3 regions of the Cellulomonas sp. CW35 genome follow, and region 3 is predicted to be linked to each of the others. Evidence: riboswitches for the same ligand, from Rfam matches in the RefSeq annotation. Region 3 holds a riboswitch; each other region holds the start of a gene.
The links. Region 3 has a riboswitch for thiamine pyrophosphate ahead of thiM (hydroxyethylthiazole kinase). Riboswitches for the same ligand answer to the same signal wherever they lie in the genome.
Positions count from the first base shown of each region.

Region 1: it holds a riboswitch for thiamine pyrophosphate, as region 3 does, so the genes downstream of both, ACT17Q_RS02420 (ABC transporter substrate-binding protein) here and thiM (hydroxyethylthiazole kinase) in region 3, are expected to answer to the same signal.
Region 2: it holds a riboswitch for thiamine pyrophosphate, as region 3 does, so the genes downstream of both, ACT17Q_RS00750 (thiamine ABC transporter substrate-binding protein) here and thiM (hydroxyethylthiazole kinase) in region 3, are expected to answer to the same signal.

Region 1 covers NZ_CP199000.1:501,762-511,814, reverse strand. Annotated here, with positions in the region: gene ACT17Q_RS02435 (ABC transporter permease) at 1-670, opposite strand, end outside; gene ACT17Q_RS02430 (ABC transporter ATP-binding protein) at 667-1,491, opposite strand; gene ACT17Q_RS02425 (ABC transporter permease) at 1,484-2,251, opposite strand; gene ACT17Q_RS02420 (ABC transporter substrate-binding protein) at 2,248-3,276, opposite strand; TPP riboswitch at 3,590-3,684, opposite strand; gene ACT17Q_RS02415 (FAD-binding protein) at 3,774-5,906, opposite strand; gene ACT17Q_RS02410 (3-ketoacyl-ACP reductase) at 5,950-6,735, opposite strand; gene ACT17Q_RS02405 (Gfo/Idh/MocA family protein) at 6,860-8,308, opposite strand; gene ACT17Q_RS02400 (Gfo/Idh/MocA family protein) at 8,333-9,517, opposite strand; gene ACT17Q_RS02395 (DUF6807 family protein) at 9,514-10,053, opposite strand, start outside.
Region 2 covers NZ_CP199000.1:165,719-175,771, reverse strand. Annotated here, with positions in the region: gene ACT17Q_RS00755 (ABC transporter permease) at 1-1,479, opposite strand, end outside; gene ACT17Q_RS00750 (thiamine ABC transporter substrate-binding protein) at 1,481-2,635, opposite strand; TPP riboswitch at 2,714-2,828, opposite strand; gene ACT17Q_RS00745 (DUF4235 domain-containing protein) at 2,900-3,169, shown strand; gene ACT17Q_RS00740 (phytoene desaturase family protein) at 3,204-4,730, opposite strand; gene ACT17Q_RS00735 (hypothetical protein) at 4,886-5,404, shown strand; gene ACT17Q_RS00730 (hypothetical protein) at 5,401-6,324, shown strand; gene ACT17Q_RS00725 (ABC transporter ATP-binding protein) at 6,457-7,143, shown strand; gene mnhG (monovalent cation/H(+) antiporter subunit G) at 7,180-7,557, opposite strand; gene ACT17Q_RS00715 (monovalent cation/H+ antiporter complex subunit F) at 7,554-7,949, opposite strand; gene ACT17Q_RS00710 (Na+/H+ antiporter subunit E) at 7,946-8,512, opposite strand; gene ACT17Q_RS00705 (Na+/H+ antiporter subunit D) at 8,509-10,053, opposite strand, start outside.
Region 3 covers NZ_CP199000.1:2,059,565-2,069,617, reverse strand. Annotated here, with positions in the region: gene ACT17Q_RS09480 (ExeM/NucH family extracellular endonuclease) at 1-2,842, shown strand, start outside; TPP riboswitch at 3,036-3,131, shown strand; gene thiM (hydroxyethylthiazole kinase) at 3,125-4,069, shown strand; gene thiE (thiamine phosphate synthase) at 4,066-4,782, shown strand; gene thiD (bifunctional hydroxymethylpyrimidine kinase/phosphomethylpyrimidine kinase) at 4,779-6,311, shown strand; gene ACT17Q_RS09460 (TrpB-like pyridoxal phosphate-dependent enzyme) at 6,356-7,669, opposite strand; gene ACT17Q_RS09455 (DsbA family oxidoreductase) at 7,842-8,609, opposite strand; gene ACT17Q_RS09450 (quinone oxidoreductase family protein) at 8,606-9,589, opposite strand; gene argC (N-acetyl-gamma-glutamyl-phosphate reductase) at 9,685-10,053, shown strand, end outside.

The sequences.
Region 1 (10,053 bases), 1.6 Mb from region 3:
CGCACAGCAGGACGACGTCCGTGCGCGCGTACGTCCGCGCGTCGGTGAGCAGCGCGCCCACGCCCTCGGCGGCGTTGACGCTCTCGGCGACGACGAGCGCGACCCACGCGGTGCCGAGCGCGAGGCGCAGCCCGACGAGCACGGCGGGCAGCGCCGCGGGGAGCAGCACGCGCGTCGCGGTGCGACGCCGGCCCAGGCCGTAGGCCGCGGCGAGCTCGCGCAGCCGCGGGTCGACGCCGCGCACACCGCCGACGGTCGCGAGGTACGTCGGGACGAGCGCGGCGACCGCGACGAGCAGCACCTTGGGCGGCTCACCGAGACCGACCCAGACGACGAGCAGCGGCGTGACCGCCGTGAACGGCACGGCCCGGACGGCCTGCAGGGGCCGGTCGACGACGTCGTGCGCGATCCCCGACAGCCCCGCGAGCAGCCCGAGCAGCAGCCCGACCGCGACACCTGCTCCCGCACCGACGGCCACGCGCGTGCCGCTCACCGCGAGCGCGGCGGGCAGCGAACCGTCCGCGACCAGGTCCCGCGCGGCCCGGAGCACCGCACCCGGCGCTGGCAGGACGTGCGGGTCGAGCCGCCCGCTCGCACCGGCGGCCGCCCAGGCGGCGAGCAGACCGACCGTGCTGAGCCACGGCCGCCACGCGCGCGGGAGCCGCGTCACGAGAGCGCCACGCGCTCGTCGGGCACGCGCTCGTCGACCGCACGCTCGTCGGGCACGCGCTCGTCGGGCACGCGCTCGTCGCCCACGCCGAGGCCGGCGAGGACCGCGCGCGTGACGCGCGCGTCGGGGACGCCGGGCGTGCGCGGGCGCGGGTCGTCGACCGCGATCTCGTGCGCGACGACCGCGGGGCGGCCGGACAGGCGCACCACGCGGTCGCCGAGCGTGACGGCCTCGCCCACGTCGTGCGTGACGAGCAGCCCGGTCCACCCGTGCGCGGCCCACGTCGCGGCGAGCCAGCGCTGCGCGTCGAGACGGGTGAGCGCGTCGAGCGCGCCGAACGGCTCGTCGAGGAGCACGACGTCCCGGCCCTGCAGCACGGTGCGGGCGAGCGCGGCGCGCTGCCGCATCCCGCCGGACAGCTCGTCGGGCCGCGCGTCCGCGAAGGACTCCAACCCGAACTCGGCGAGCACGTCGCGGGCGCGGGCGCGCGCGTCGCGTCGTCGCACGCCCTGCACGCGCAGGCCGAGCGCGACGTTGTCGCACACGGTGTGCCAGGCGAACAGGTGGTCCTGCTGCGGCATGAAGGCGGTGCGCGCGGGCGTGCCGGTCACGTCGAGCCCGCCGACGAGCACGCGGCCCCGGTCGGGTCGCAGCAGTCCCGCGACGACCGACAGCAGCGTGCTCTTGCCGCACCCGCTGGGCCCGACGACGCACACGAGCTCGCCCGGTCGCACGCGCAGGTCGACGCCGCCGAGCACCGGCAGCGGTCCGCGCGCGCCGGGGCGCGCGACGTGCACGTCGCGGACCTCGAGCTCACGCACGGGCCACCGCCCGGGGGTGCGCCCACGGCACGGTCACGCGCTCGAGCAGCCACGTCAGCCCGTACAGGGTGACGCTGACGAGCGCGCACAGCGCGACGGCCGCGAGCACCAGGTCGGTGCGGAACGCCGCGCGCTGCATGTTCATGTACGTGCCGAGCCCCCGCACGGCGCCGACGTACTCGGCGAACACCGCCCCGACGACCGCGTACGTGACCGCGATGCGCAGCGCCGTGAAGAACCGCGGCAGCGCCCCGGGCAGGCGGACCCAGCGCAGCTGCTGCCACCGCGAGGCGCCCATGCTCGTGAGCAGCGCGGTCGCGCCCGGACCCGCCGCGCGCAGGCCCTCGACCAGCCCGACGACGAGCGGGAAGAACGTCACGAGCGTCACAACGAGCACCTTGGGCAGCAGCCCGAACCCGAACCACAGCACCACCAGCGGCGCGAGCGCGACCACGGGGATCGTCTGCGACGCGACGAGCACGGGAACGATCCCGCGCCCGACCGCGGGCACCAGGTCGACCAGCAGCGCGAGACCCCACGCGACCAGGACCGACACCCCGAAGCCCGCGGCGGTCACCCCGAGCGTCGCCGTGGTGTGCTCCGCGAGCACGTCGCGCTGCGCCCACGCCTGCTCGGCCACGCGTCCGGGCGTCGGCAGGAGCCGCGGGTTCGCGACGCTCAGCGCCGCGACCTGCCACGCCACCCCGAGCACCGCCAGGACGAGCAGCACGGGCAGCCCGCGCGCGGTGTGGCGCGTCACGGCTCCCCCAGCAGGCTCGTCGTGAACGTGGCCGACCAGTCCGGACGCTCGGTGAGCGGCTCGCCGTCCGGTCCCGCGAGGATGCCCGCGTCGAACAGGAAGTCCCCGTAGCCGGAGACCTGGTCGAGCGTCATGGTGCCGACCGTGCCGTCGTCGGCGCGCAGCCAGTCGGAGGACAGCATCCGCTGGCTCTGCGTCACCAGGTCCGGGTCGGCGAACGCGTCGGGGTTCTGCTCGACGAGCAGCGCCGCGGCCTCGTCGGGGTGCTCCGCCGCCCACGCGTACCCGCGCTGCAGCGCCCCGACGAACGCGCGCGCCGTCTCGGGCTCGTCGGCGACCCACCGGCGGGATGCGTCCACGACCACGGCGTACGCGTCCGGGAAGCCGTGGTCCGTGTACTCCAGGTAGCGCATGGGCGTGCCCGCACGCTCGGCCTCGATGCCCTCCCACGCGACGTACGGGATGGTGAAGTCCGCCTCGCCGGCGTACAGCGCCTCGTACGCCGACGAGCCGAGCACGACGGTCGTGAACTCGCCCGTCCCGCCGTCCGCGCGGATGACCTCCTGCAGCAGCGGGACCTCACCGGGCGCGCCGAAGCCCGCGTAGATCAGGCCGTCCAGGTCGCGCGGGCTGGTGATGCGCTCGTCGTCGGCGCGCACGCCGATCGCGGTCGCCCAGTGCTGCAGGACCGCGAGCACCGCGACGACGTCCGCGCCGGCGGCCTGCGCGATGAGCGACGAGTCGTGCGTGCTGATCCCCGCCTCGGCGGCGCCCGCGTCGACCAGCTGGTCCGGCGCGGTGTCGCTGTACGGCAGCACCTGCACGTCCAGCCCCGCGTCGGCGAACCAGCCCTGCGCGAGCGCCACGTACAGGCCGGTGTGGTTGGTGTTGGGCGTCCAGTCGAGCGCGAACCGCACGCGGGTGAGCCCGTCGTCGTCGCCCGACGACGGACCGGCGCACCCGGTGGCGAGCGACGCGACGACGAGCAGCGCGGCAACCCGCGCCCGGACGGTGGTGCGAGACATCGAGGACCTCGTTCAGCAGAAGGACCGAGCACGCCGCGGCGGTCGCGCGCACGGCGCAGCAGCCCGCGACGAGCGCGCGCGAAGGCCGCATCCGCAGCCGGATGCGCTGTCGGTGCAGGGACGGGTGCGGCATCCGTCGCCGGGAAGGCGGGGCATGCTGCACTCGTCGCTGCATCCGTCGCCGCGGACGGAGCGGCGGGTGGCGCGGACCGGCGTGGACGTCCGGCTCGCGCGGGCGAGGAGCGCGCGGCGGCTACGCGCGCAGGTGCTCGCGGGGCGGTCTCGGGGAGAGAGGCGTGCGGTGCGGACGCATGCGGGTCATGCGCGACATCCCTTCGCTAGTGCTACCTAGATCAGGTTCGACGGGTGTGATCTCAGCCGCGCTGTGCGGCACCCCGTGTCACGGAACGGGCCCACCGTAGTCCGGTCTGCCCCCTTCGCCCCCACCCCTGTCCACCCCTCGGATGCGCGCCGTCACCGTGCCGGCGGCGGGTCCGTCAGTGGACGTTGCCGTGGTCGCGGAACTCGCGCCAGACGTTCTCGAAGAAGTCGTCGTCCTCGGGCAGCGGGCGGCGCGGCCGCCACCGGAGCACCGGCTCGCCGGCGGGGTCGTCGGGCGCGCGTCGGACGACCCCGCGCCAGCCCTCGCCGGGTTCGGCGGGCGACGACGATCCCGCGGCCGTCGGCGGCCGCCACGCGGCCTCCTGCACCTCGTCGTCGAGCGCGCCCTCGTCGAGACGGAAGCGGAACACCTCGGGCAGGTCGAGCTCGTCGTCGGACCGGGGGCCGTACCCGACGCGCGGCAGCTCGCCCGCCGGGTCGGAGTACAGGACGGACCCGCGCGAGCGTCCCCCGTGCGCGACGTAGTCCGCCATCGCGGACAGGTACACGTACGCGGCGGTGAGGGTGTCGCGGACCAGGAACACGCGGTTGACCGAGCGACGCGACGACGGGTCGGCGCTCACGGTCCGCTCGTACTCGGCGAGCCAGGCGTGCACCTGGTCGAGCGCCTCGTGGATGGACTTCTCGGAGCGCACGGGCCCGGCCTTGGCGCTCATGAGCTCCTGGACGCGGCGCAGCAGGTCGCCCGTGTCCTCGTCCCACCCGTCCGCGGCCCGCCCCGCCGCGGCGGCGACGAGCCCGGTCGCGGCCGCCTGGACCGGCGCGGCAGCCGCGGCGTACCGGTCGAGCGCGACGGGCGGGTCCGTGCGGCGTGCGACGATCATCTGCGCGGCCCGCGTCGCCCCGACCTGCCCGCTGTTCAGCGCCGCGCCGCCGGGGCGGTACACGCCGTGCGCGCCGCCGGCCTCGCCCACGGGGAACAGCCCGCGCACGTTCGACTCCCACCACGCGTCGACCACGAGCCCGCCGTTGTTGTGCTGCGCGCACACGTCGACCTCGAGCAGGTCGGTCTCGAGGTCCACGTACGGGTTCTTGCGCAGGTAGAACTGGTACGCGGGCTCGTTCATGCGCCGCAGCCGCTGCACCGGGGTGCCGAACAGCACGCCCGCGCGCTCCAGGTAGTCGCGGGCCTCGGGGCTGAGCGCCGCGGGGTCGAGCTCGTCGCGCATGGGGTTGCGGCGGAAGTCGAGGAACACGCGCCGCCCGCGCAGCACGGTCTCGCGGTACACGAGCAGGTCGACGAGCGACGAGCCGTCGCGCGCCTTGCGCACGTCGAACGGCCACTGGTAGCCCTTGAGGAACACCAGGGACAGCAGCCGCCCGTAGTCCCCGATCGCCTCGGTGAGGAACTCGCGCTCGTCGCCGCCGTCCGCGTCGGTCGACACGAACCGCGGGATGACCTGCATGTACGTGCCGGACACGTTCCACCGCGGGTGCGTCGAGGCGAGCCCGAACTGCCACTCGGTGAGGTTCTTGCCGTGCACGCCCGCGCGGTACGCCGCGCCGGAGGCGCCCCACTGCCCGTGCGGGAACACGCGCGTCGCGTACATCCCCGCGGGGCCGCCGGTCGCGTAGACCACGTTGGTGCAGCGGAACAGCAGGAACGGCGACTGCTCGCCGTCGTGCCGGACGTCGGTCCGCAGGACGAGCAGCCCGACGACCGCGCGGCCCCCGCCGTCCGCGGGGACCGTCACGAGGTCGACCACGCGGCACTCGTCGAAGACGCGCGTGCCGTTGCGGTGCACCTTCGCCTCGAGCCGCTCCACCATGGTGCGGCTCGTGTACGGACCGACGGACGTGGCTCGTCGGCGCGGGTCGTGGTCGGTCTTGTAGCCGATGAACTCGCCGTACCGGTTCTGCGGGAACGGGACGCCCAGGTCGCACAGCCGCAGGAACCCGCGCGCGGACAGCGCCGCCTCCGCGAGCGCGTTGTCGCCGTCCATCGCGCCGCCCGCGAACAGCGTCTGCGCCATCTCGCGCACGGAGTCGCCGTCGCCGCCGCTGAGTGTGAGCTTGTAGTACGTCTGCTTGTCGGAGCCCGCGTTGCGGGACGCGCCCGCGTTGACCTTGTCCGCGACCATGACGACGTCGTCCTGGCCGAGCTCCCACAGGCGGTCGGCGGCGCAGAACCCGGCCGAGCCGGTCCCGACGACGACGGTGTTCGCCGTGACGACCGGCACGTCGGTCTCACCGATGCGGACGAGCACGGGGTCGTGGCGGTGGGGCATCGTCGGCTCCTGCGGTCGGGTACCTCGCTGGTCATGGGGTCGGTCACAGGACCGGGACGTGCATGCCGCCGTCGACGTGGAAGACCTCGCCCGTCGAGTACGGCGTCGCACCGGACGCGAGCAGCGCGACCGCGCCCGCGACGTCGGCGGGTCGGCCCCAGCGCGCGATGGGCGCGAGGCCGTCGGCGAGCAGCGCGTCGTACTTGCCCGCGACACCCGCGGTCATGTCGGTCGCGATCACGCCCGGCCGCACCTCGTGCACGACGATGCCCTCGGACGCGAGCCGCACGGCCCACAGCTGCGTGGCCATCGCGACGCCCGCCTTGGACACGCAGTAGTCGCCGCGGTCGGTCGAGACGGTCGTCGCGGAGATCGACGAGACGTTGACGATCGTCGCGACCGGCTCCTGCTGCGGCGCGGTGAGCTCGCCCCGCAGCGCGATGACGCGGCGCGCGAACTCCTGCGTGAGGAAGTACGGCCCGCGCAGGTTGATGCCGAGCACGCGGTCGAACGACTCGGTGGTCGCCTCGAGCAGGTCGGCGCGCTGCGCGGGCGCGACGCCCGCGTTGTTGACGAGCACGTCGAGCCGGCCCCACGCGTCGAGCGCGTCCTGCACGTAGCGGACGTGGTCGGCGGGGTCGGCGACCGAGCCGCGGACGTAGCGCACGGCGTCGTCGGACCCGGCGACCTCGCGCAGCTCGGCGAGCACGTCGGTGGGTTCCTCGCGCGTCGCGAGGATCGAGACGGCGTACCCGTCGGTGACGAGTCGTCGGCTGATGCCGAGCCCGATGCCCCGGTTGCCGCCGGTGATGAGTGCGACGCGCGCCACGGGCCGTCCCCTCTGTCGTCGGGCTCGTCGTCGGGCTCGTCGTCGAGCCGTCGGAGAGCGGGACGCGACCGCGCCCCGCGTCCCGATCGTGGCAGAGGGCGCCCGGTTCGGCAAGCGCTTTCCGCTAGCCGAGACCGAGGCCCAGCTCGTCGACCAGCACCGCCTGCCCGGTCGAGAGCGACCGGTTCGCCGCGATCCCCACCGCGACCGCGCGCAGCCCGTCCGTCATCCCCGCGCTGCGCCCCAACGGGTCGTCGGACACGCGCAGGTGCCGGCGGAACACGTCCTTGAGCAGGATCGCGTCCCCGCCCCCGTGCCCGCCGATCCCCGCGGGGATCGGCACCTCGCGCGGCGCCTCCCAGTGCCGCTGCACCACGAGCCGCTCCCCCTCGGGGCGCACCCGCTGCCCGCCGGCGGCCACGGGCGTCGCCGACGGGTCGAGCACCGCGCGCCCCTCGTCGTCCACCGCGATCGCCCCGCGCTCGACCACCTCGAGCTCGGCGCGACCCGCCGTCCCGTTGACCGCGACCCGGTACCCCTCCCACGGGCTGTGCGCGTTGAGCGCGTACGTCATCGACGCCCCGCCGCGGTAGTCGACGACGAGCGAGGCGTTGTCCTCGATCGTGATGCCCGGCCCGAACACGTCACGGTCCCGCAGGTACCCGTCGTGGTGCTCGGCATCCAGGTACAGCGCCTTCAGGCGCGCGTCGCGCGTGAGGTCGAGCGCGAACGGGTCGCCCTGCACTCCCGTCCCGCGCTCGGGCCGCGGGCCGAGCCCGCGCGCGCGGGCGTTCTCGTCGCCGTAGAACCGCAGCCCGCCCGACGCGAACACGCGCGCGGGCACGTCGCCCAGCCACCAGTTGACCAGGTCGAAGTGGTGGCTCGACTTGTGCACCAGCAGCCCGCCGGACCACTCCTTGTCCCGGTGCCAGCGCCGGAAGTAGTCCGCGCCGTGCACGGTGTCGAGCACCCACTCGAAGTGCACCGACGTCACCGTGCCGATCTCGCCCGACGCGACCACCTGGCGCAGCGTCGAGTTCCGCGGCGAGTAGCGGTAGTTGAACGTCATGACGACGTCGTTGCCGCTGCGGTGCACCGCGTCCGCGATCGTGCGGCAGCCCTCGACCGTCGTCGTCAGCGGCTTCTCGACGACGACGTGCGCGCCCGCGTCGAGCGCACGCGCGACGAGGTCCGCGTGCGTGCGGTCGGGCGAGGTCACGACGACGACGTCGACCCGCTCGTCGGCCACCATCCGCTCCAGGCCGTCGGGCGTGTACCGCGGCAGGCCGAGCGGCTCGTCGCGGCCCAGGCGCCGCGCGGCGTGCGCGTCGTAGTGGTCGATCCGCCCCGGGTTGGGGTCGAGCCACGCGACGAGCTGCGCGACGTCCGCGTGCTCGCCCGTGATCGCGTCGACGTACATCCCGGCGCGGTGCCCGGTCCCCGCGACCGCGTACCGCAGCCGCTCGCCCGGCGGTGCGGGCGCGTAGTCGGGCACGACGCCCGCCCCGGGGACGGTCGCGCGGTGCGACGCCGGGCGCGGCGCGGTCGGGTTCTGGTCGCTCGGCTCGTGCACGGTTCCTCCTGACGGCCTGCCGGCCTACGGGCGGGCGAGGGGCGCGGTCACGGCCGCGGGCTCGGCCTGCGCCGCCGCGAGCGCGAACGGCGCGCCCAGCTCGGTGAACGTCGCGGGTTCGAGCGCGGCTCGCTCGCACCACGCGGCGATGCTGCCGACCACGGGGTGCCGGTCCTGCCCGACCCCGCGCCAGCGCAGGTGCGCGGCGGGGACCTGACGCGGGTCGGGCGCGAGCCGCACGGCCTCGAGCACGCGCATGAACGCACCGGTCGACGCGACGTCGCAGCGCAGCCGCGCCGACGGGTCGACGCGCGCGGCGAGCAGGTCGTCGAGCAGGTCGACGCGCGCGAACGTCCGCCGCCAGGACTGCGTGCGGGTGTGCACCTCGAGCTCGTCGTGCTCGTACAGCAGCGTCGCCTCGCCCGCGGTGCCGCGCACGACGACGCGCGCGGGCGTCCGCTCCGCGGCGGCGAGCGTGAGCCCGGCGCCGACCGTGACCCCGCCCGCGGTCCGCACGACGAGCGAGGACGTGTCGTCCGCCTCGATCGGGTGCGCGTGGAACTGGTCGAGGCGCACGTCGAGCACGTCCGCCGCGGTCCGGGCCCCCGCGACGCGCAGCGCGGTCGCGACGGCGTGCGCGAGCGGGTTCGTCACGACGCCGTCGACCACGTCCACGCCGTCCAGCCGGCGCTTCCCCGCCCACCGGGCGCGCGCGTAGTACGCGGCCGTGCGGACCCACGTCCCGACCGCGCCGACGACCCGCACCTCGCCGAGCGCACCCGACGCGACGAGCCGCTCGAGCTCGTCGACCGCGGCCGACCCGAACGACTGGAACCCGACCTGGCAGCGGCGCCCCGTCTCCTCGACGAACGCGACGAGCTCGGCGTGCTCCGCGAGGGACGCGGTCGTCGGCTTCTCGAGCAGCACGTCGCACCCGGCCCGCAGCGCGGCCCGCGCGAGCGGCAGGTGCGTGTGGATGGGCGTCGCGAGGACGACGACGTCGGGCCGGTCCGGCCCGGCGAGCAGGTCGTCGAGCGCCGACACCCACCGCGTGCCGGCCGGGACGTACGTGAGGTCGTCGACGGGCCGCGGGTCGACGACGGCCGCGAGCCGTGCAGCGCCCTTCTCGGCGAGCCGCAGCACGTGGCGCACGTGCGTGTGGCCGTGGCCGTGGACGCCGACGACCGCGACCGCGGGGACGTCCGTCATGACCACGCCCCCGCCGCGAGCGCGTCCGCCTCGTCGGCGTCGACCGCCCGGTCGAGCACCACGGCCGCCATCCGCACGACGAGCTCGTCGCCGTGCGCGACGTGCAGCGGTGTGTCCCACGCGAGCGCCGGTCCGGCGCCCACGTACTCGGCGACGCGCGCGAACCAGGGGCGCACGGTGCCGGGGTCCTGCACGAGCAGCAGCGTGGTGGCCGCGGTGTCGCGACGCTGCACGAACGCGAGCCACGGCGAGTCGCTGCCGTGCACGGACGCCTCGCCGACGAGCCCGCGGCCGAGCGCGAGCGTCGAGTGCGCGCCCGGCAGCCGCCAGAACAGGCCGCCGTACCCGGCGTTCGCGCGCCCGTTGGTGCCGGGGCTCTCGATCAGCAGGTCGCGCTCGCTCGCGCGCAGCACCGACGTCCAGCGCAGCGTCCAGCCACCCGCCGCGGGCGCCGCCTCGAGCGTGCGCGTCTCACGCAGCAGCACGTCGCCGTGCTCGTCGTACCAGGCCACGTCGTCGAGCGCGGACCGCCCGTC
Region 2 (10,053 bases), 1.7 Mb from region 3:
CGCGGCGGCCTCGCGCAGCCGTGGGTCGATGGCGCGCAGCACGGGCAGCACGGTCCGCACGACGAGGGGGACGGCGACGACGGCCTGCGCGACCGGCACGAGCAACGGCGACCGGCGCAGGTCCAGGTCGAGCCCGAACGGCTGGTGCATCGCGAGCAGGAACCCGAACCCGACGGTCACGGCGGACACCCCGAGCGGCAGCATGAACAGCGCGTCCATCCCGGCGACGGCGCGGCGCGCGGCGGGCCGGCGCGGGCGGCGGGACACGACGAGCGCGACGAGCCCGCCGACGAGCAGCGCGAGGAGCGTCGCGTCGACGGCGGTGCGCAGCGACGTGAGCGCGGCCTGCCAGACGGTCACGGTGACGCCGCCGCGCACGCTGGACAGCGCGACGTAGTGGTCGAGCCCCCAGCGGTCGCCGACGCGCAGCGAGCGGACGACGAGGTTCACCAGCGGCAGCGCGAGGAGCGCGACGACGAGCGCGGTGACGAGGGCCGCGGCACGCTCGAGCCCCAGCCCGTCGTCGCGGGGCTCGCCGGCGCGGCGGCGCAGCCGCAGGGGCCGCACGGCGGTCCCGGTGCTCGCGAGCGGGAGCGCGCGCTCACGCCGTGCGCGGGCCCGGTTCGCGGCGAGCAGCGCGACCACGACGACGACGAGCTGCACCACGGACAGCACGGCGGCGGCGCGCAGGTCGAGGAACTGGGTGGTCTGCACCCAGATCTCGGTCTCGACGGTGCCGTAGCGCAGCCCGCCGAGCACCAGCACGGTGCCGAACGCGGTCGCGCAGAACAGGAAGACGAGCGACGCGGCGGACGCGATCGCGGGCGTCAGCGCGGGCAGGGTGACGGTGCGCAACGCACGCCACGGCGTCGCGCCGAGCGCCCGGGCGGCCTGCTCGGCGCGCGGGTCCAGGCGCTCCCACATGCCGCCGACGCCGCGCACGACGATCGCGTAGTTGAAGAACACGAGCGCCGCGACGACGGCGGCGAACGTGCCGTCGAGGTGCAGGAACCCGAGCGGCCCGTTCTCGACGAGCAGCGACCGGAACGCGACGCCGACGACGACGGTCGGCAGCACGAACGGCACGGTGACGAGCGCGCGCACCGCGGCGCGGCCCGCGAACCGCCGCCGGTACAGCACGTACGCACCGGGCACGCCGAGCAGCACGCTGACGGTCGTGGCGAGGCCGGCCTGCGCGAGCGTCTGCCCGATGATCCGCCACGTGCGAGGACGCGCGAACACGTCCGCGAACCCCGACAGGTCGAGCCGCCCGTCGCTCACGAACCCCCGTCCGGCCATGACGGCGACGGGGTAGGCGAAGAAGACGACGAGGAACGCGAGCGGCACGAGGACCGCGACGGTCCAGGCCGCGCCCCGACCGAGCCCCGCTCCCCGCACGCGCACGCGGGCCGTCGGGCGCGCGGGCCCGACGGTCGGTGCGTCGCGCACGGGGCGCGGGAGCTCGGTCGTCGCGGTCATGTCAGCCGATCACGGTCTGCGACCACGTCGAGAGCCACACGTCGCGGTTCGCGGCGATGTCGCCCGGTGCGACCTCGAACGGGTGCTCGGCCAGCGGCGCCCACAGCGTCCACTGCGCGGGCAGCACGACCTGCGAGCTCACGGGGTACATGTACATCGAGCCGGGGATGTCGACCTGCACCTCGTAGGACAGCAGGTAGTCGAGCAGCGCGCGCGCACCCGCGGGGTTCTCGGCGCCCGCGAGCACGCCCGCGTACTCGACCTGCCGGAAGCACGTGTCGAGCAGCGCCGAGGTCGTCGGCTCGTCGCCGCCCTCGGGGACGGTCGACGGCGGCGACGACGCGTAGGACAGCACGATGGGCCGCGGCCCGCCGCCGCCCCCGCCGGAGAAGTCCGTGAAGTACGCGTCGGACCAGCCGTCGGCGACCTTGAGCCCGTTGTCGACGAGCGCCTGCCAGTACTGCGGCCACTCGTCACCCTTGGCGCCGATGGTCGCGAGCAGGAAGGCGAACCCGGGTGAGGAGGTCACCGCGTTGGGGACGACGAGCAGGTCCTCGTACGCGGGCTTCGTGAGGTCGTCGAGCGTCGTCGGCGGCTGCAGGTCGTGCTTCGCGAACCACTGCTCGTCGACGTTGAGGCACACGTCGCCGAAGTCGACCGCGGTGAGCGCGCCCGCGTCGTCGCCCTCGACCGCGAAGCCGATCGCGTCGTCCGCAGCGTCGCCCTGCGACCGGTACGGCTCGAGCACGCCCTCGGTGAGGGCGCGGGACGCGAACGCGTTGTCGATCCCGTACACGAGGTCACCCAGCGGCGCGTCCTTGGTGAGGACGAGCTGGTTGACGAGCGCGCCGGCGTCGCCGGGCTGGACCACCTGGACCTCGACGCCCGTGGCGTCGGTGAACTTCTCGAGCAGGCCGTCGGACAGCGCGAACGAGTCGTGCGTCACGAGGGTGACGGTGCCGCCGAGCTCGGCGGACGGGTCGGCGCCGGCCGTCCCCGTCGTGCCCGCGGTGGGGGTGCTGCCCGGCCGCGTGCTCTCGTCCGCGATCGCGCAGCCCGCGAGGACGAGCGCGGGGACCAGCAGGCCGCCGAGCAGCGCGGCCGTGCGGCGGGTGGGTCGGGATGCGCGGGTGCCGCGCACCGTCGGACCGGTCATGCGTTCTGCCTCCTGGCGTCGTCTGCGAGGAGGGGTCCACCACCTCGTCGCACCGAGGACCCCGGCACGACGAGGCGGAGGTGAGAAGTCCCGACTCCCTACGCCGGTATCACCCGGATCAGGTTCGAGGGTCTGCGGCTGTCCCGCACTCTCAGCGCCCTGGTGTCAGCCCGGCGCTCCCCTGTCGTTCAGGGGTCGATGCTACCCGCGCCCGGACGCCGAGCGGCGCGCGCGGACCGCCCGTGGGCGGTAGCGTCGGCGTCCATGGCAGGCAAGCCCTCGACCCCCGTCCTCGCGAAGCTCGTCGGACTCGCCGCGGCCGCCGCGGCGGCGTGGGCGGCGAACCAGGTGATCGCCCAGTCCTGGCAGGCCGCGCGCGGCCACAAGCCGCCGAAGGCGGAGGACCCGGGCGACTCGCAGCTCGCGGAGATCCTCGTGGCCGCGGCGCTGTCCGGTGCGGCGGTCGCGGTCGCTCGTGCGCTCGCGACGCGCGGCACGGCGCGCTTCGCGGTGAAGACCGACATCACCGACTGAGCCGGCCCCCGTCCCGTCGCCCGGCGCCCCGGCGTCAGGGGTGCAGGTCGGGCGCCTGCGTGATGCCGAAGACGTCCCGCAGCGCGCGCCGCGCCGCGAACCAGCCGCCGAGCCCGTGCACGCCGGGTCCGGGCGGGGTCGAGGCCGAGCACAGGTACACGCCGTCGAGCCCGACGGCGTACGGGTCGAGCCGCGGGGTGGGCCGCGCGACCATCTGCCACATGGTGACCGCGCCGGACGCGATGTCCCCGCCGACGTAGTTCGCGTTGTGGCCGGACATCCGCGCGGCGGGGACGCACCGGCTCGCGACGACGAGGTCGCGGAACCCGGGCGCGTACCGCTCGACGTGCGCGGTGACCGCCTCGGTCACGTCGACGTCCGACCCGGCGGGCACGTGCGCGTACGTCCACAGGGGACGCAGGCCGTCGACGACGCGCGTCTCGTCGACCACCGCGGGGTCGCTCAGCAACGTCATGGGCCGCTCGGGGTGCTGCCCGCGCGCGACCTGCGCCTCGGCGTCGGCCATCTCCCGGCGCGTCCCACCCAGGTGCACGGTGCCCGCGAGCGCGACCTCGGGGTCCGTCCACGGCACCGGCCCGGAGAGCACGAAGTCGACCTTGCTGGCGCCGTCGCCGTACCGGAACGCGCTCAGCGCCCGCCGCGCGCGAGCGGGCAGCTCGTCGCCCAGCACCTCGACGACCGTGCGCGGCGTCGTGTCGAACAGGTAGGCGTGCGCGCCCGGCAGGTCGGCCGCGGTGCGCACCGGGTGGTCCGTGAGGACCTGACCACCGTGCGCCTCGAGGTCGGCGCGCAGCGCGTCGGTGATGGCGCGCGAGCCGCCGCGCGGGATGGACCAGCCGGACCCGGCGTGCGCGAGCGACGCGAGCAGCAGCGCGGTCCCGGCCGCGGCGAGCGACGGCAGCGGGGTGCTCGCGTGCGCCGCGACACCCGTGAGCAGCGCGGGTGCGAGGTCCCCGGAGAACCGCCGGTCCCACGCACGGGTGCCCTGCTCGAGCACGGCGAACCCGAACGCCGCCGCGCTCGGCACGCCGCCGGGGAGCAGGCCGGGCGGGACCGAGCGCTTGTCACCGAGCGCGAGCCGCACCACGTGCGGCCAGTGCTCCGACAGCCGCCCGACGAGCGCACGCCACGCGGGCCCGTCCTCGCCGAGCGCCTCCACCGTGCGGTCCAGGTCGCGGTACGCGAGGCCCGACCGCCCGCCGGGCAGGGGCTGCGCGTACGAGACCTCGGGGGTCAGGAGCTCGACGCCGCGCGCGGCCAGGTCGAAACCGCGGAAGAACGGCGACGCCCACGCCATCGCCTGCACCGCCGAGCACACGTCGTGCACCACGCCCGGCGCGAGGCCCAGGTCGAGCGTGCGCGCACCGCCGCCCGCGTCGGGCTGCGCCTCGAGCACCGTGACCTGGAGCCCGGCGCGCGCGCACGTGACCGCGGCCGCGAGGCCGTTGGGTCCGGCGCCCACGACGACGACCTCGGTGTGACCCTCGCCGCGCCCGCGCACCTGCGACCCCTCGCCTCGCCCGTCCAGGAACCCCGCCATCCAACCACCACGGCGCGACCCGCGAGCGGTGGGCGTGCGCGAGGGCGAGCGCGTGGGCGCGCGAGCGGCGCGCGAGGTCGAGGCGCGAAAGCCGCCCGTCCGGTGCGCGGCGTCTGGCAGAGTTCGTCCCGTCGGCCGAGGGGGCGGACGGTGACGTGCGGGGGGACGGGTTGAGCGGGGCGGCGGACGGCGTGGGCCGGGAGCCCACCGCGGCGACGGTGCGGGAGGACCTGCACGAGGACCTGCGCGAGGACGCGCGGGCACGGCGCCGCGCCCGAGCGGTCACGTGGACCGTGCTGGGCGTCATCGCGCTGGGTGCGCTGGTGGAGGCCGAGGCGTGGCCGGTGACCGCGTTCCGCCTGTTCAGCACGGTGCGAACCGCGGACGGCGCGTCGCTGCGGCTCGTCGTGACGGGGACGGACGGCGTGCGCGTGACCGTCCCGATGCCGGCCGACGCGCCGCTCGCGGCGACGTCCCACCAGCTCGCCGAGCTGCGCGACCTGCCCACGGGCGCCCGCCGCGAGAAGGTCGTCGCGTGGCTGCGCCTCGCGGGTCTCGACCCCGCGGCGTTCACCTCGGCGGCGGTCGAGCGGACCGCGTGGACCATGGACGGCGAGACGCGTGAACGGCACGAGCACGGGCCGACGACGGTGCTCGCGCAGGTGACGCTGTGAGCGTCTCGGCGCCGGAGCGCCGTCCAGCCGTGCGCAGCCGTGACGGCCGCGTGCGCGCGCTCGTCGGGACGCTCGACGCCCGGCTGACCGCGCCCGGGCCGGGCTACCGGCTCCGCGAGGTCCACACGCTCGTCGCGCTCGTGATCGGGCTGCGTCTCGTCGCGCGCGACTGGGCCGCGATCGCCGAGCGGCCGGCCGCGCTGACCGACGGCCTGACGCTCGTGTCGTGGCTGCCGGCGGCGCTGCCCGCGTGGCTACCCGTGACGCTCGCGGTGCTCGGCACGGCGGGGGTCGCGCTGGTGCTCGCGCGGCGCCGCGCGCACGCCGGGTTCGTGCTCGCGTGGGTCTGCTACGCGGTGCTGTGCGCGTCGTGGGGCTCGTCGGGCAAGGTGCTGCACAACGACGTGCTGACGGTGTGGGTCGCGGTGCCGCTGCTGTTCGCGCGCGTGCCGCGCCGCGACCAGGACGACGAGCGTGCGGTGGTGTGGGGGTGGCCGCCGCGCGCGGCGCTCGCGGTGCTGGCGCTCGTCTACTGGCTCACGGGCGCGCAGAAGCTGCGGCACTCGGGGATCGGGTGGGCGCTGTCCGACAACATGACGTGGGTGCTGCGGCAGGGCACGTCGCCGCACGCGGCCGGGGTCGCGCAGTGGGTCGCGGACCACGCGGTGCTGGCGAGCGGGCTCGCGACTGGTGCGCTGCTGCTCGAGCTGACCGCGCCCGTGTGGCTGCTGTGGCGCCGCACGCGCGCACTGTTCGCGCTCGCGGTCGCGGTGATGCACGCCAACATCTGGCTGTTCCTGGGGATCGACTACTCGGCGTGGGTGCTCACGGCGGTGGCCGTCGCGGTGCCGATGAGCCTCGCCACGGGCCGCCGCCTGGAGGACGTGAGACCGGTGCGCGCCGCGATCGGACGCAGTTAATCGTTTCATTCGGACAAATCTCCGCGCGTCGCCCGCCAAGATGCCACCCAAGCGGGTCGCCGGACCTCGGCACCCCGCGGCCGGCTCTCCCCACGATCCCCGGCCACCCCCGACGCAACGCTGCGAGGCGCCATGTCCGTGCTGTCCGCCTGCGACCTCGTCGCACGCACCGGATCCCCGGCCGAGCTGCGCGGTGCCCACCTCGAGGTCCACGACGGCGAGGCCGTTGCCCTGCTCGGGCCCGCCCGCTCCGGCACCACCACGATGCTCCAGGCGCTCGCCGGCCTCGTGCACCCCCTGCGCGGCCGCGTCCGCCTCGACGGCCGCGACCTCGCGACGCTGCGCCCGCACGAGCTCGCCGCCACGCGGCTGAGCGCGCTCGGCCTCGTCTTCCCCGACGACGACCTGCTCCCCGAGCTCACGCTCGTGCAGAACGTCGAGCTGCCCCTGCTGCGCATGGGCGTGCCCGGCACCGAGGCCCGCCAGCGCGCCGCGACCCTGCTCGGCCGGCTCTTCGTCGGCGCCGGTGCGGACCACCTGCCCGAGGCCGTCTCGTTCGGTCAGCGCCAGCGCGCCGCGGTCGCGCGCGCGCTCGTCCACCGCCCCCGCGTCGTGCTCGCCGAGGACCCGACCGCGGGCCTCGACTCGTGGCGCGCGCTCGCGCTGTTCGGGCTGCTCGTCGCCGTCGCGCGCGACTGCGGCACGGCGGTCGTCGTCGCGACGCAGGACCCGGAGCTCGCGTGCCTCGCCGACCGCGTGGTCGAGCTGCGCGACGGCCTGCTCGTCGAGCGTCCCGTGGCCCGCACCTACACGCGCTGACCGCTCGTCGTCGGCACCCCGACGACGAGGCGCGGCTCAGACGTCGTCGCGCGTGCGCGCCTCGCGCAGGTCGCGGGTCAGCTCGTCGGCCACCAGCAGGTCGTTGCGGACCTTGCCCGTCCGGTACCCCGCGCGTCCCACCATGTGCGCCGCGACGGGCGCCGTGAGCAGCCCGAACACCGCGACGAGCACGAGCGCCCACACGGCACCGCCCGAGCGCAGCCGCAGCCCGAGCCCGACGAGCACGAGGACGAGCCCCAGCACCTGCGGCTTGGTCCCGGCGTGCATCCGCGCGAGCAGGTCGGGGAACCGCAGCGCCCCCACCCCCGCCGCGAGCACGAGGAACGAGCCGCCCAGCAGCGCCACGACCGACACCACGTCCGCGAGGGTGTCCCAGCCCGAACCTGCGGTCATCGCACCTCTCCCTCCGCGCCGCCGCCGTGGTGCTCCTCGGGCTCCGCCGCGGGCCGCAGCTCGGCCTCCTCGGCCTCGCGCCGGGCGGCCTCCTCGGCCGCGACCTCCTCGCGCGTGCGCACCCGGCCCTCACCCTCGGGCTCGACGGCCGCGAACCGCGCGACCGTCACCGATCCCACGAAGCCGACCAGCGACAGCACGACGAGCACGGGCACCACGTCGGTGCGCCGCTGCGCGGCCGCGTACAGCGCGAACGCCGCGATCACCGCGGTCACCGTGATGTCGAGCGCGATGGTCCGGTCCAGCATCGAGGGACCCCGCTCGGCCCGCACGATCGCGAGCGCCGCACCCACCGTGATCATGGCCGCGCAGACCAGCACCACCCACGTCATCCGCGCACCCCCGCCGTCTCGGGGCCCAGCAGACCCGCCGACCGGAGCTCGGCACGTGACGCGAACGCCCGCAGCACGCGCTCCTCCTGGTCGAGCACGGCCTGCCGCGCCGCCTCGATCCCGCCCGCCGCGCGCACGTCGAGCACGTGCAGGTACAGCCGGCCGGTGAGCCGGTGCGCCTCGACGACGAGCGAGCCGGGCACGAGCGAGCACAGCTCCGCGGTCATCGTCAGGTAGAGGTCCGAGTGGCTGCGCAGCTGCACGCCGATCACCGCGCCGTGCGGGGTGTACCGCGGGCGCAGGGCCAGGAACGCGACCTCGAACGACGCGCGCAGCAGGTCCCACGCGAACCGCGCGAACAGCCGGACCACGCCCCACGGGTGCACCGTGCCGTGGAAGTCGACCGACGCCATGCGCAGACCCAGCGTGACGAGCAGCGCGAGCGTGACGCCCGCGACGACGTTCGCGGCGCTGAGGTCGCCCCACAGGAACACCCACACGACCGTCAGCCAGACGACCGTGCCCCAGGGCAGGCGGCGCGCGCGCCGCGGGTGCAGGCTCACGGCTCCGCCCCCGTCCGCGCGTCCTCGTCGGCGCCCTGGCGTCGCGCGTCCTCGTCGGCCACGTCCGCGGACTCGCCCTCGCCCCGCTCGCCGTCGGGCAGCACCGCGCGGATGTACGTGGTGCGCAGCGCGAACGCGTTGGCCGCGCGCTCGGTGTACGCGTACAGCGGCCCGGCCGCGAACGTCAGCCCGAGCCCGACGAGCACGAGCGCGGCGGTCGGTCCGACCATCCCGAACGGCAGGCGCCCCGGGCGGGGCTCGTCCTGCGGCGACTGCCAGAACGCCTTGTTCCACGCCTTGACCAGCGCGTACAGCGTGAGCAGCGACGTGACGACGGACCCGACCACGAGCAGGTACGCGAGCGGTGTGCCGGCGTCGACGCCGGCCTGCAGGAGCCCGAGCTTGCCGAGGAACCCCGACAGCGGTGGGATCCCCGCGAGGTTCATCGCGGGCACGAAGAACAGGATCGCGAGCACCGGGGCGAGCTTCGCCAGGCCGCCGAGCCGGGTCAGCGACGTGGACCCGCCCACCCGCTCGACGAGGCCGACGACGAGGAACAACGCGGTCTGCACGGTGATGTGGTGCGCCACGTAGTACACGGCCGCGGTCCAGCCCGCCTCGGTGGACAGCGCGATGCCGAAGATCATGTAGCCGATGTGGCTGACGAGCGTGAACGACAGCAGACGTTTGATGTCGTCCTGCGCGACCGCGCCCAGGATCCCGACGACCATCGTCGCGAGCGCCGCCCACATGAGGACGTCGTCGAGCCGGCCGCCCGGGAACAGCAGCGTCTGCGTGCGGATGATCGCGTACACGCCGACCTTGGTGAGCAGGCCCGCGAACACCGCGGTGACCGGTGCGGGCGCGGTCGGGTACGAGTCCGGCAACCAGGCCGAGAGCGGGAACACGGCCGCCTTGACCGCGAACGCGAGCAGCAGCAGCACCTGCAGCGTGAGGCGCACGTCCGGGTCGATGTGCGGCAGGCGCAGCGACAGCTGCGCGAGGTTGACGGTGCCCGTCGCGGCGTAGATCGCCGCGAGCGCGACGAGGAACAGCACCGACGACAGCAGCGCGACGACGACGTAGATGGTGCCCGCACGGATCCGGTCGCGCGTGCCGCCGAGCGTGATGAGCACGAACGACGCCGCGAGCAGGATCTCGAAACCGACGTAGATGTTGAACAGGTCGCCCGAGAGGAACGCGTTCGCGACGCCCGCCGCGAGCACGAGGAACGTCGGGTGGTAGATCGAGACGGGTGCGGACTCCTCGTTGTCGTCCCGGCCCTGCGCGAGCGAGTACAGCAGGACGCACAGCGTCACGGCCGACGAGATCGTCAGCATGAGCGACGAGAGCCGGTCGGCCACCAGGTTGATGCCCACGGGCGCGGCCCACCCGCCGACGTCGACCACGAGCGGGCCGTCGTCCGCGAGCACGAGCAGCGCGACGGACGCGAGGAGCACGAGCGCGAGCGCGGTCACCGAGACCACGGGCTGCACTCGCGGGCGGCGGTACATCGCGAGCGTCAGGCCCGCGCTGAACAG
Region 3 (10,053 bases):
CGTGGGGCTCGACGCGGGTGAGGCCGGCAGCACGGTCGACCTGACGTTCCTCAACATCAACGACTTCCACGGCCGCATCGAGTCCGCCGCCGCGGGGTCGAACACCGTCAAGCTCGCCGGCACGGTCGAGCAGCTGCGCGCCGCCGCACCGGGACCGGTCGCGTTCCTGTCGGCCGGCGACAACATCGGTGCGTCGCTGTTCGCGTCGGCGGTCCAGCAGGACCAGCCGACGATCGACGTGCTCAACGCCCTCGACCTGGCCGCCTCGGCGGTGGGCAACCACGAGTTCGACCAGGGCTTCGCGGACCTGCGGGACCGCGTGGTGGGCCCGGACGACGACCGCAACGCGGCGTGGGCGTACCTCGGCGCGAACGTCTACGCGAAGGGCACGACGGACCCGGTGCTGCCGGAGTACGCGATGGTCGACATGGACGGCGTCGACGTCGCGGTCGTCGGCGCGGTGACCGAGGAGACCCCCTCGCTCGTCACCCCGGCCGGGATCGCGGACCTCGACTTCGGCGACCCGGTCGAGGCGGTCAACCGCGTCGCGGCGCGGCTCACCGACGGCGACGAGGCGAACGGTGAGGCCGACGTGGTCGTCGCCGAGTACCACGAGGGTGCGAGCGCGGGCACGCCCGACGGCGCCACGCTCGCGCAGGAGGTCGCGGCGGGCGGCGCGTTCGCGGACATCGTCACGGGCACGTCCGCGGCGGTCGACGCGATCTTCACCGGCCACACCCACAAGCAGTACGCGTGGTCGGCGGACGTCCCCGGTGTCCCGGGTGCGACGCGACCCGTCGTGCAGACGGGCTCGTACGGCGAGTTCGTGGGCAAGGTCGTCCTCACGTACGACCGGGCGACCGACGAGGTCCTCGCGCACACCGAGGCGAACGTGGCGCGCACGACGACGGCGGACGCCGACCTGGTCGCGGCCTTCCCGCGGGTGGCCGAGGTCAAGACGATCGTCGACGCGGCGGTCGCGTACGCGAACGAGGTCGGCAGCGAGCCGGTCGGCTCGGTCACGGCGGACATCACGACGGCGTACTCCGGCGGCTCGTACGTGGACGGCGTCTACACAGGCTCCGGCCCGCTGCCGACGACGGGTCGCGACGACCGCGCGAGCGAGTCGACGCTCGGGAACCTGGTGGCGAACGCGCTGCGCGACACCCTCGCGGAGGACCGGTTGGGCGGCGCCGACATCGGCGTCGTCAACCCGGGCGGGCTGCGCAACGAGCTGCTGTACGCACGCTCGGGCGCCGAGACGACGGACGGTGTGGTGACGTACGCCGAGGCGAACGCCGTTCTGCCGTTCGTCAACAACCTCTGGACGACGACGCTCACGGGTGCGCAGGTCCGCACGATGCTCGAGCAGCAGTGGCAGCGTGACGCCGCGGGCAACGTGCCGAGCCGGCCATACCTGCAGCTCGGGCTCTCCGACAACGTGTCGTACACGTACGACGCGAGCCTGCCGGAGGGCAGCCGCATCACGTCGGTGACGATCGACGGCGAGCCGCTGGACGCGGAAGCCGACTACCGCGTGGGGACGTTCTCGTTCCTCGCGACGGGCGGCGACAACTTCCGGGTGTTCACGCAGGGCAGCGACACGCGTGACTCGGGTCTGGTCGACCGGGACGCGTGGATCGCGTACCTGCGGGCGCACCCCGGCCTGTCGCCCGACTTCGCGCGGCACGCCGTGGCCGTGAGCGACGCACCCGAGTCGGTCGAGGCGGGCGGCACGCTCGGGTTCGAGGTGTCGCACCTGGACCTCACGAGCCTCGGCTCGCCGCGCAACACGAGCCTGGACGTGCGGCTCGACGGTGAGTCGATCGGCACGGCGACGGTCACCGGCGGCGCGGCCACGGTGTCCGCGGTCGTGCCCGCGGGCACGGCGGCGGGGGAGCACGAGCTCACGCTCGTCGCGAGCCCCAGCGGCACCACGGTCCACCTGCGGCTCACGGTCGAGCCGGCGTCGTCCGGGCCGACCACCACGACGCTCACGATGACCGGCGACCCGGTCGCGGGCGCGACGCAGACGCTCGTCGCGACCGTGACGCCCGCGGGTGTGACCGGCACGGTGACGTTCGTCGACGGGAGCACCTGGCTCGGGACCGTCCCGGTGAAGCTCGGCCGGGCGAGCCTCGACGTCCGGCTGGGCGGGGGTACGCACGCCCTGCGGGCGGTGCTCGTCCCGGTCGACGAGGCATGGGAGGGGTCCGAGGGCTCGTTGTCCGTGACGGTCGCGAAGGCGACGTCGACGACCACGCTGTCCCTCGACCGGACGACCGTGTCGTTCGGCGGCACGGTCACCGCGACCGTGACGGTCACGTCGACCGGGGGCGCTCCCACCGGCGTGGTCCAGGTCCGCGAGGGCGCGAGGGTCCTCGGGGCGGGCACGCTCACGGGGTCGGGCGCGACGGCGACCGCGACGGTCGTGCTCCCGCGCACGCTCGCGCGCGGCACGCACACGCTCACCGCGGTGTACGGCGGCTCGGCGGACCTGACCGCCTCGACCTCCGCGCCCGTGCGGCTCACCGTCACCAGGGCGACGCCGACGATCGCGCTGTCGACCGCGTCGTGGACCGTCACCCGTGGCACGCGTCCGACCATCGCGGTCACGGTCGCCGGGGTGGCCGGTGCCCCCTCGCCGACCGGCAAGGTGACGCTCGAGGCCGGCGGCCGTCCGCTCGTCGCGACGCTCCAGAAGGGGAAGGCGACGTTCCGGCTGCCGGCGGTGACCCGTGACGTGACGGTCCGGGCCAAGTACCAGGGCGACGACTCGTACGCCTCGGTGTCCGCGGTCCGGACGCTCGTCGTGAAGCACGGGGGGCACGGCCGCCGCTGACCCGAGGGACGCGGCAGCCAGCACGCTCGAGGGGCGTCCGACCACCACGGTCGGGCGCTCCTCGCGCATGCCCACCCGTGCGGCCCACCGGCCGGTCGGCTCGCCCGGTGGTCGTCGTCGACGCGCCTGCCGACGCGCCGTCCGGTGGGCGGACGGGGGGCGGACGGCGGCGGTGCGCGCGGGCTAGCCTGGCCGCACTGACACGGGGTGCCCTGCACGCAGGGCTGAGATCACACCCGCCGAACCTGATCTAGTTCGTACTAGCGAAGGGATGTCATCTCCATGACGTCTGCCGTCCCACCCTGCCCTCCCGCCGACGAGCGCGCCGACGAGCGCGCCGACGAACCCGGCGGCGCCCCGCCCCTGAGCCCCGGCAGGCTCGCCGCCGACGCGGCGCAGGCGCTCGCGGCGGTCCGGGCACGCACGCCGCTCGTGCAGTGCCTCACCAACGAGGTGACGACGAACCTCGTCGCCAACGCGCTGCTCGCGGTGGGCGCCTCGCCCGCCATGACCGCGGTCCCGGGCGAGGCCGAGCAGCTCGCGGCCGTCGCGGGCGCGGTCCTGGCAAACCTCGGCACGCCCGGTCCCGACCTGCGCGCGTGCCTCGAGCCCGCGGTGACCACGGCGCGGCGCGCCGGCGTGCCGTGGGTGCTCGACCCCGTGGCCGTCGGGGTGCTGTCGGTCCGCACGCGGCTCGCCGAGCAGCTCCTGGGTGCGCGGCCCGCGGTGGTGCGCGGCAACGCCAGCGAGGTCCTGGGCCTCGCGGGGCTCACGTCGTCGGGACGGGGCGTCGACGCGTGCGACGCCGTCGAGGACGCGCGCGAGGCCGCGGTCCGCCTCGCGCACGCGACGGGCGGCGCGGTCGCGGTGTCGGGCGCGGTCGACCTCGTCGTCGCGGGTGACGTCGCCGTGCGCGTGTCGGCGGGGGACCCCCTGCTGACGGCGATCACCGGCGCAGGGTGCGCGCTCGGCGCGCTCGCGGCGGCGTTCGCCGCGGTCACCGACCCGCTCACCGCGGCGGTCGGCTCCTCGCTGGTTCTCGGGCTCGCGGCGGAGCGCGCCGCGTCGGTCGCGCGCGGTCCGGGCTCGTTCCAGGTCGCGCTGCTCGACGAGCTGTACGGGCTGCGGCCCGAGCACGTCGTCGGGCTGGGTGACCGGCTGGTCGTGGAGCCCGCGCGCATCGGCGCGCCCAGGGCCGCGACCGCGCCCGTCGGGGCACCCGCGTGACCGGCGCGGCGGGTGCGTCGCGGCGCCCCCCGTTCCCGGGCGGTCCGTACCTCGTGCTCGACGCGGACGTGTGCGCGGCGGCCGGCCGCGCCCCCGCCGGCGTCGCGGCGGCGGCGGTGCGCGCGGGCGTCGGCGTGGTGCAGGTGCGTGCGACGCGCGCGGGGGTGCGCGACCTGGTCGCGCTCACGACCGCGGTGGCGGAGGCCGTGCGCACCGCCGGACCCGCGCTGCTCGTCGTCGACGACCGCGTGGACGTGGTGCTCGCGGCACGCGCCCGCGGTGCGGTCGTGGACGGTGTGCACGTCGGCCAGCGGGACCTGGAGGCCTCCGACGCGCGTGCGTTGCTCGGCCCCGACGCGGTCGTGGGCGTCTCGGCGGCACGACCGCACGACGTGCGCGCGGTCCCGGCCGACCTGGTCGACTACGTCGGGAGCGGGCCGGTGCGGCTGACGCCGACCAAGCCCGACGCCGACGTCGCGCTCGGCCTCGACGGTCTCGCCGCGGCGGTCGCGAGCACCCGGCTGCCGGTCGTGGCGATCGGCGGGCTCGACGCGCGTGACGTCGACGCCGTGCGGACGGCCGGCGCCCACGGGCTCGCGGTGGTCTCGGCGGTGTGCTCCGCGCCCGACCCGTCCGCCGCGGCCGCGGAGCTCGTCGCCGCGTGGCGGCGGTCGGCGAGCGGCACGGTGGCGACGCCGGCGGGTGCGCGGTGAGCCCGTCGCGCGTGCGCGCGCTGTCCATCGCCGGCACCGACCCGACGGGCGGCGCCGGGATCCAGGCGGACCTCAAGTCGTTCGCCGCGCACGGGGCGTACGGCATGGCGGTCGTGACGGCGCTCGTCGCGCAGAACACCCGCGGCGTGCGCGCGGTCCACGTCCCCGAGCCGGAGTTCCTGCGTGCGCAGCTCGAGGCCGTCAGCGACGACGTCACGGTCGACTCGGTGAAGATCGGCATGCTCGCCACGCCGCAGGTCGCGCACGAGGTGACGGCGTGGCTGGACCGGCAGCGTGCCGCGGGGCGTTCGCCCGTCGTCGTGCTCGACCCGGTGATGGTCGCGACCAGCGGGGACCGGCTCCTCGACCCGGAGGCCGAGATCGCCGTGCGCGAGCTCGTGGGCCGCGCGGACCTCGTGACGCCCAACCTGCCCGAGCTGGCGGTGCTCGTCGACGAGCCGCGCGCGCAGTCGTGGGCGCAGGCGCTCGACCAGGCGACCCGCCTCTCCCGCGGGTCGGGGACCACGGTCCTGCTCAAGGGCGGGCACCTGGGCGGGCCGACGAGCCCGGACGCGCTCGTCGGCCCGGACGGTGCGGTCGTCGAGGTCGCGGCGCAGCGCGTCGCCTCGACGAGCACGCACGGCACGGGGTGCTCGCTGTCGGCCGCGGTCGCGGCGCTGCGGCCCGCGCGCGACGGCTGGCCGGAGGCGGTGCGCGAGGCCAAGCAGTGGCTCACCGGGGCGATCGCGGCCGGGGCGCGGTTGGAGGTGGGCGCGGGCCACGGCCCCGTCGACCACCTGCACCACGCGCCGGGGCTGGGCGCCCGGCCGTTCACCGCGCAGGTAGCCGGTCTCGTCGCCGACGCCGTCGAGCGGTCGCAGGACCTGCCGTTCGTCCGGGCGCTCGCGGACGGGTCGCTGCCGGTCGGCCGGTTCGAGGAGTACGTGCGGCAGGACGCGCTGTACCTGACCGGGTACGCGCGGGTGCTCGCGCGGGCGAGCGAGCTCGCCCCGGACGGGGAGGCGCAGGCGTTCTTCGCGCGCGGCGCCGCCGCATGCCTCGACGTCGAGCGGCGGCTGCACGAGCAGCGCCTGGCGAGGTCGGCCCGGGACGGGTCACGTCAGGGGGCGAGTGCGTCGTCGGTCACGACCGCGTACGTCGACCACCTGCTCGCGGTCGCGGCGACCGGGTCGTACGCCGACGTCGTGGCCGCCGTGCTGCCGTGCTACTGGGTGTACGCGGACCTCGGTGCGCGGTTGCGCGCGCGGGCCGGCGACCTCACGGCGCACCCGTACGGCGACTGGGTGGGCACGTACGGCGACGAGGAGTTCGCGGCCGTGACCGCCCAGGCGCGCGCGCACGCGGACGCGGCGGGCCGGTCGCTCGACGCGGCCGGTCGGGCCCGGATGCGTGAGGTGCTCGCGGTCTCCTGCGAGCACGAGGTCGCGTTCTTCGACCAGGTCCGCCCGGCGCCCGGACCTGCCCGTGCGACGCCCGACGAGCTCGTCACCGCCGGGGTGCCCGCCTGACCCGACGAGTGGCCCGCGGTGGGCGCGGGCCACTCGTCGGGGCGTCAGAGGAAGTCGTGGTACGCGGGCAGGTCGAGCACGCCGTTGCCGGACAGCCCGATGACGATCGTCTCCTCGGTCGTCGCGGCCCGGGCGTGCGCGATGGCCCCGGCGACCGCGTGCGTCGACTCGGGCGCCGGGATGATCCCCTCCGCCCGTGCGAACTCGATCCCGGCCGCGAACGCGGTCTCCTGGTCGACGGCGATCGCCTCGAGCAGCCCGAGCTCGAGCGCGTGCGAGACCATCGGCGCCATGCCGTGGTAGCGCAGCCCGCCCGCGTGGATGGGCGGCGGGACGAAGTCCTTGCCGAGCGTGTGCATCTTGAGCAGGGGCGTCAGGCCCGCGACGTCCCCGAAGTCGTACCGGTACTCGCCCTGCGTGAGCGAGGGGCACGCGGCGGGTTCGCACGCGACGACGCGCGTCGTCGTGCCGTCGCGCAGGTTGCGGCCGATGAACGGGAAGCTCAGTCCCGCGAGGTTCGACCCGCCGCCCGCGCAGCCGAACACGACGTCCGCGCTCGCGCCGACCTCGTCGAGCTGGGCCAGGGCCTCCTGGCCGATCACGGACTGGTGCAGCAGCACGTGGTTGAGCACCGACCCGAGCGCGTAGTGCGCGTTCGGGTCCTGCGCGGCGACCTCGACGGCCTCCGAGATGGCCATGCCGAGCGAGCCGGTCGTCTCGGGGTCGGCGGCGAGCATCGCGCGCCCCGCCTCGGTGAGGTCGGACGGCGACGGGTGGCACACGCCGCCGTACGTCTCCATCTGCATGCGCCGGTACGGCTTGGCGTCGTACGACGCGCGCACCTGCCAGACCTCGCACTCGAGGCCCAGCAGCGAGCACGCGAAGGACAGCGACGCGCCCCACTGGCCGGCGCCCGTCTCGGTCGTGAGCTTGGTCGTGCCCTCGATGGCGTTGTAGTACGCCTGCGCGACCGCGGTGTTCGGCTTGTGCGAGCCTGCCGGGGAGACGCCCTCGTACTTGTAGTAGATCTTCGCGGGCGTGCCGAGCGCGCGCTCGAGGCGCAGCGCCCGGATCAGCGGGGACGGGCGCCACAGCGCGTACAGCTCCCGGACGGTCTGCGGGATCTCGACGTACCGCTCGGTGCTGACCTCCTGCGCGATGAGCGCCATCGGGAACAGCGGCGCGAGGTCGTCCGGGCCGAGCGGCTCGCGGGTGCCCGGGTGCAGCGCGGGCGGCGCGGGCTCGGGCAGGTCCGCCGCGAGGTTGTACCAGTGCGTCGGGACCTGGGACGGCACGACGGTGCCGACCGGTTCCGTGAGCGGACGGGATGCGGGCCGGACGTCCGGGGATGTCGTCATGCGGGTGCCTCCTGGGCGCGTCGTGGAGCGGTGCGGGCCGCCGACGCGCGTGCGAGGGGCCACGACGCCGTGGGTCCGCAGGCTGCAGCCTAGGGGAGAGGCGACGTCCGGATGGCCGCCCCGGTCCGGCCGGTCGCGCGGCGGCCGCGGACCGCCTGCGGACCGCGCGTCGTCAGATCGCGCAGGAGTCGTCGGTGCACGTCGCGGCAGACGGGTCGCCCGTCAGCACCTGCAGGGGGTTCGCCTCGCGCCAGCCCGCGTCGAGGAGCTGGGCGAACACCTCGGCGGGCTGGGCGCCGGAGACCGCGTAGCGGCGGTCGACGACGAAGAACGGCACGCCGGTCACGCCGAGCTCGCGCGCCGCCGCGACGTCGGCGTCGACCGAGTCCGACTGCGCGTCGCCCGCGAGGAACGCCGCGACGGCCGCGTCGTCGTGCCCGGCCCGCGCGAACCCGGCCTCGCGCGCGACGGCGACGAGCGCGTCGTCGACGCCCAGGTCGGCACCGCGCTCGAAGTGCGCGGAGAACAGCGCCTCGATCGTGCGCTCCGCGAGCTGGGACCCGCCGAGCTCGCGCGCCAGGTGCGTCAGCCGGTGCGCGTCGTAGGAGTTGAACGCGAGCACCGAGTCGAAGTCGTAGGCCAGCCCCTCGTCCGCCGCGACGGCCGTGACGTGCGCGAACATGCGCTGCACCTGCTCGGGCGGCAGCCCCTTGAGCTCCGCGAGCGCCTCGGCCTCGGGACGGCCCGGCCCGCGCGGCGTGTCGGGGGAGAGCTGGTAGGACCGCCACACGACGTCGACGTGGGCGCGGTGCGGGAAGGCGGCGAGCGCGGCGGCGAACCGGCGCTTGCCGATGTAGCACCACGGGCAGGCGATGTCGGACCACACCTCGACCGTGATCGTGCGGACGGGGTTCAGGGTGGGTGTGCTCGTGGTGCTCACGGGAGAAGCAGGACCTTTCCGGTCGTGGCGCGCGACTCGAGCGCGCGGTGGGCGTCAGCCGCGGCCGACAGGGGGAAGCGGGCGCCGATGCGGACGTCGAGACGCTCGTCGGCCACCGCGCCGAACAGCTCGGACGCGCGCCACTCGAGCTCGGCGCGATCGGCGACGTAGTGCCCGAGCGTCGGGCGCGTGAGGAACACCGACCCGGCGGCGTTGAGCCGCTGCGGGTCGACGGGCGGGACCGGGCCGGACGACGCCCCGTACAGGACGAGCATGCCGCGCCGGGCGAGCGACGCGAGCGACGCGTCGAACGTGTCGCGTCCGACACCGTCGTACACGGCGTCGACCCCGCGGCCGTCGGTCAGGTCCCGGACGCGAGCGGGCAGGTCGGTCGTCAGGTCGTCGAGCTCGCGGTAGCGGATCACGTCGGTGGCGCCCGCGCCTCGCGCCAGGGCCTCCTTCTGCACGGAGCCGACCGTCGCGATGACGCGACCGCCGCGCTGGGTCGCGAGCTGGGTCAGCAGGAGGCCGACGCCGCCCGCGGCCGCGTGCACGAGCACCGTCGTGCCGGGCTCGACCGGGAACGTGGACGTCGCCAGGTAGTGCGCGGTCATGCCCTGCAGCGGGAGCGCGGCGGCGACCTCGTCGGCCACGCCGTCCGGCACGGGCAGGAGCTCGCGCTCGGGCACGGCGACGAGCTCGGCGTACGAGCCCGGCCCCGCGGACCACGCGACGCGGTCGCCGGGTGCGACGTGCGTGACCTGCGCACCGACGGACACCACGGTCCCGGCACCCTCGGAGCCGGGGACGTGCGGGAAGCTCGCGGGGTACACGCCGGAGCGGCGGTAGGTGTCGATGAAGTTCACACCCGCTGCGGCGACGCGGACCAGGGCCTCGTGCGGCCCGGGCTCCGGGTCGGGACGGGTGACGGACGACAGGACCTCGGGTCCACCGGCGCGGGTGGCTTCGACGGCGTGCACGTCGAGCCGAACGCGCGTGGGGCACCATTTCATCCCGGTGGGGCGCGGTCCGACGCTTTGTGCATCGATTCGCGCGAACGTGTATGTTCATGCGCATGTCGTTCACAGTCGCGGTCGCGGGCGCGAGCGGGTACGCCGGTGGCGAGATGCTCCGGCTCCTGCTGCAGCACCCCGAGGCACGCATCGGCGCGGTCACGGCCCACGCGAACGCGGGCACGCAGCTCGGTGAGCACCAGCCGCACCTGCGACGCCTCGCCGACCGCGTCCTCGCCCCCACGACGCCCGAGGCCCTGGCCGGTCACGACGTCGTCGTCCTCGCGCTGCCGCACGGCGCCTCGGGCGCGGTCGCGGCCGAGCTCGCGCAGCGCGACGCCGGCACGGTCGTCGTCGACCTCGGCGCCGACCACCGCCTGTCCGACGCGGCCGACTGGCTCGCGTACTACGGCAGCGAGCACGCCGGCACC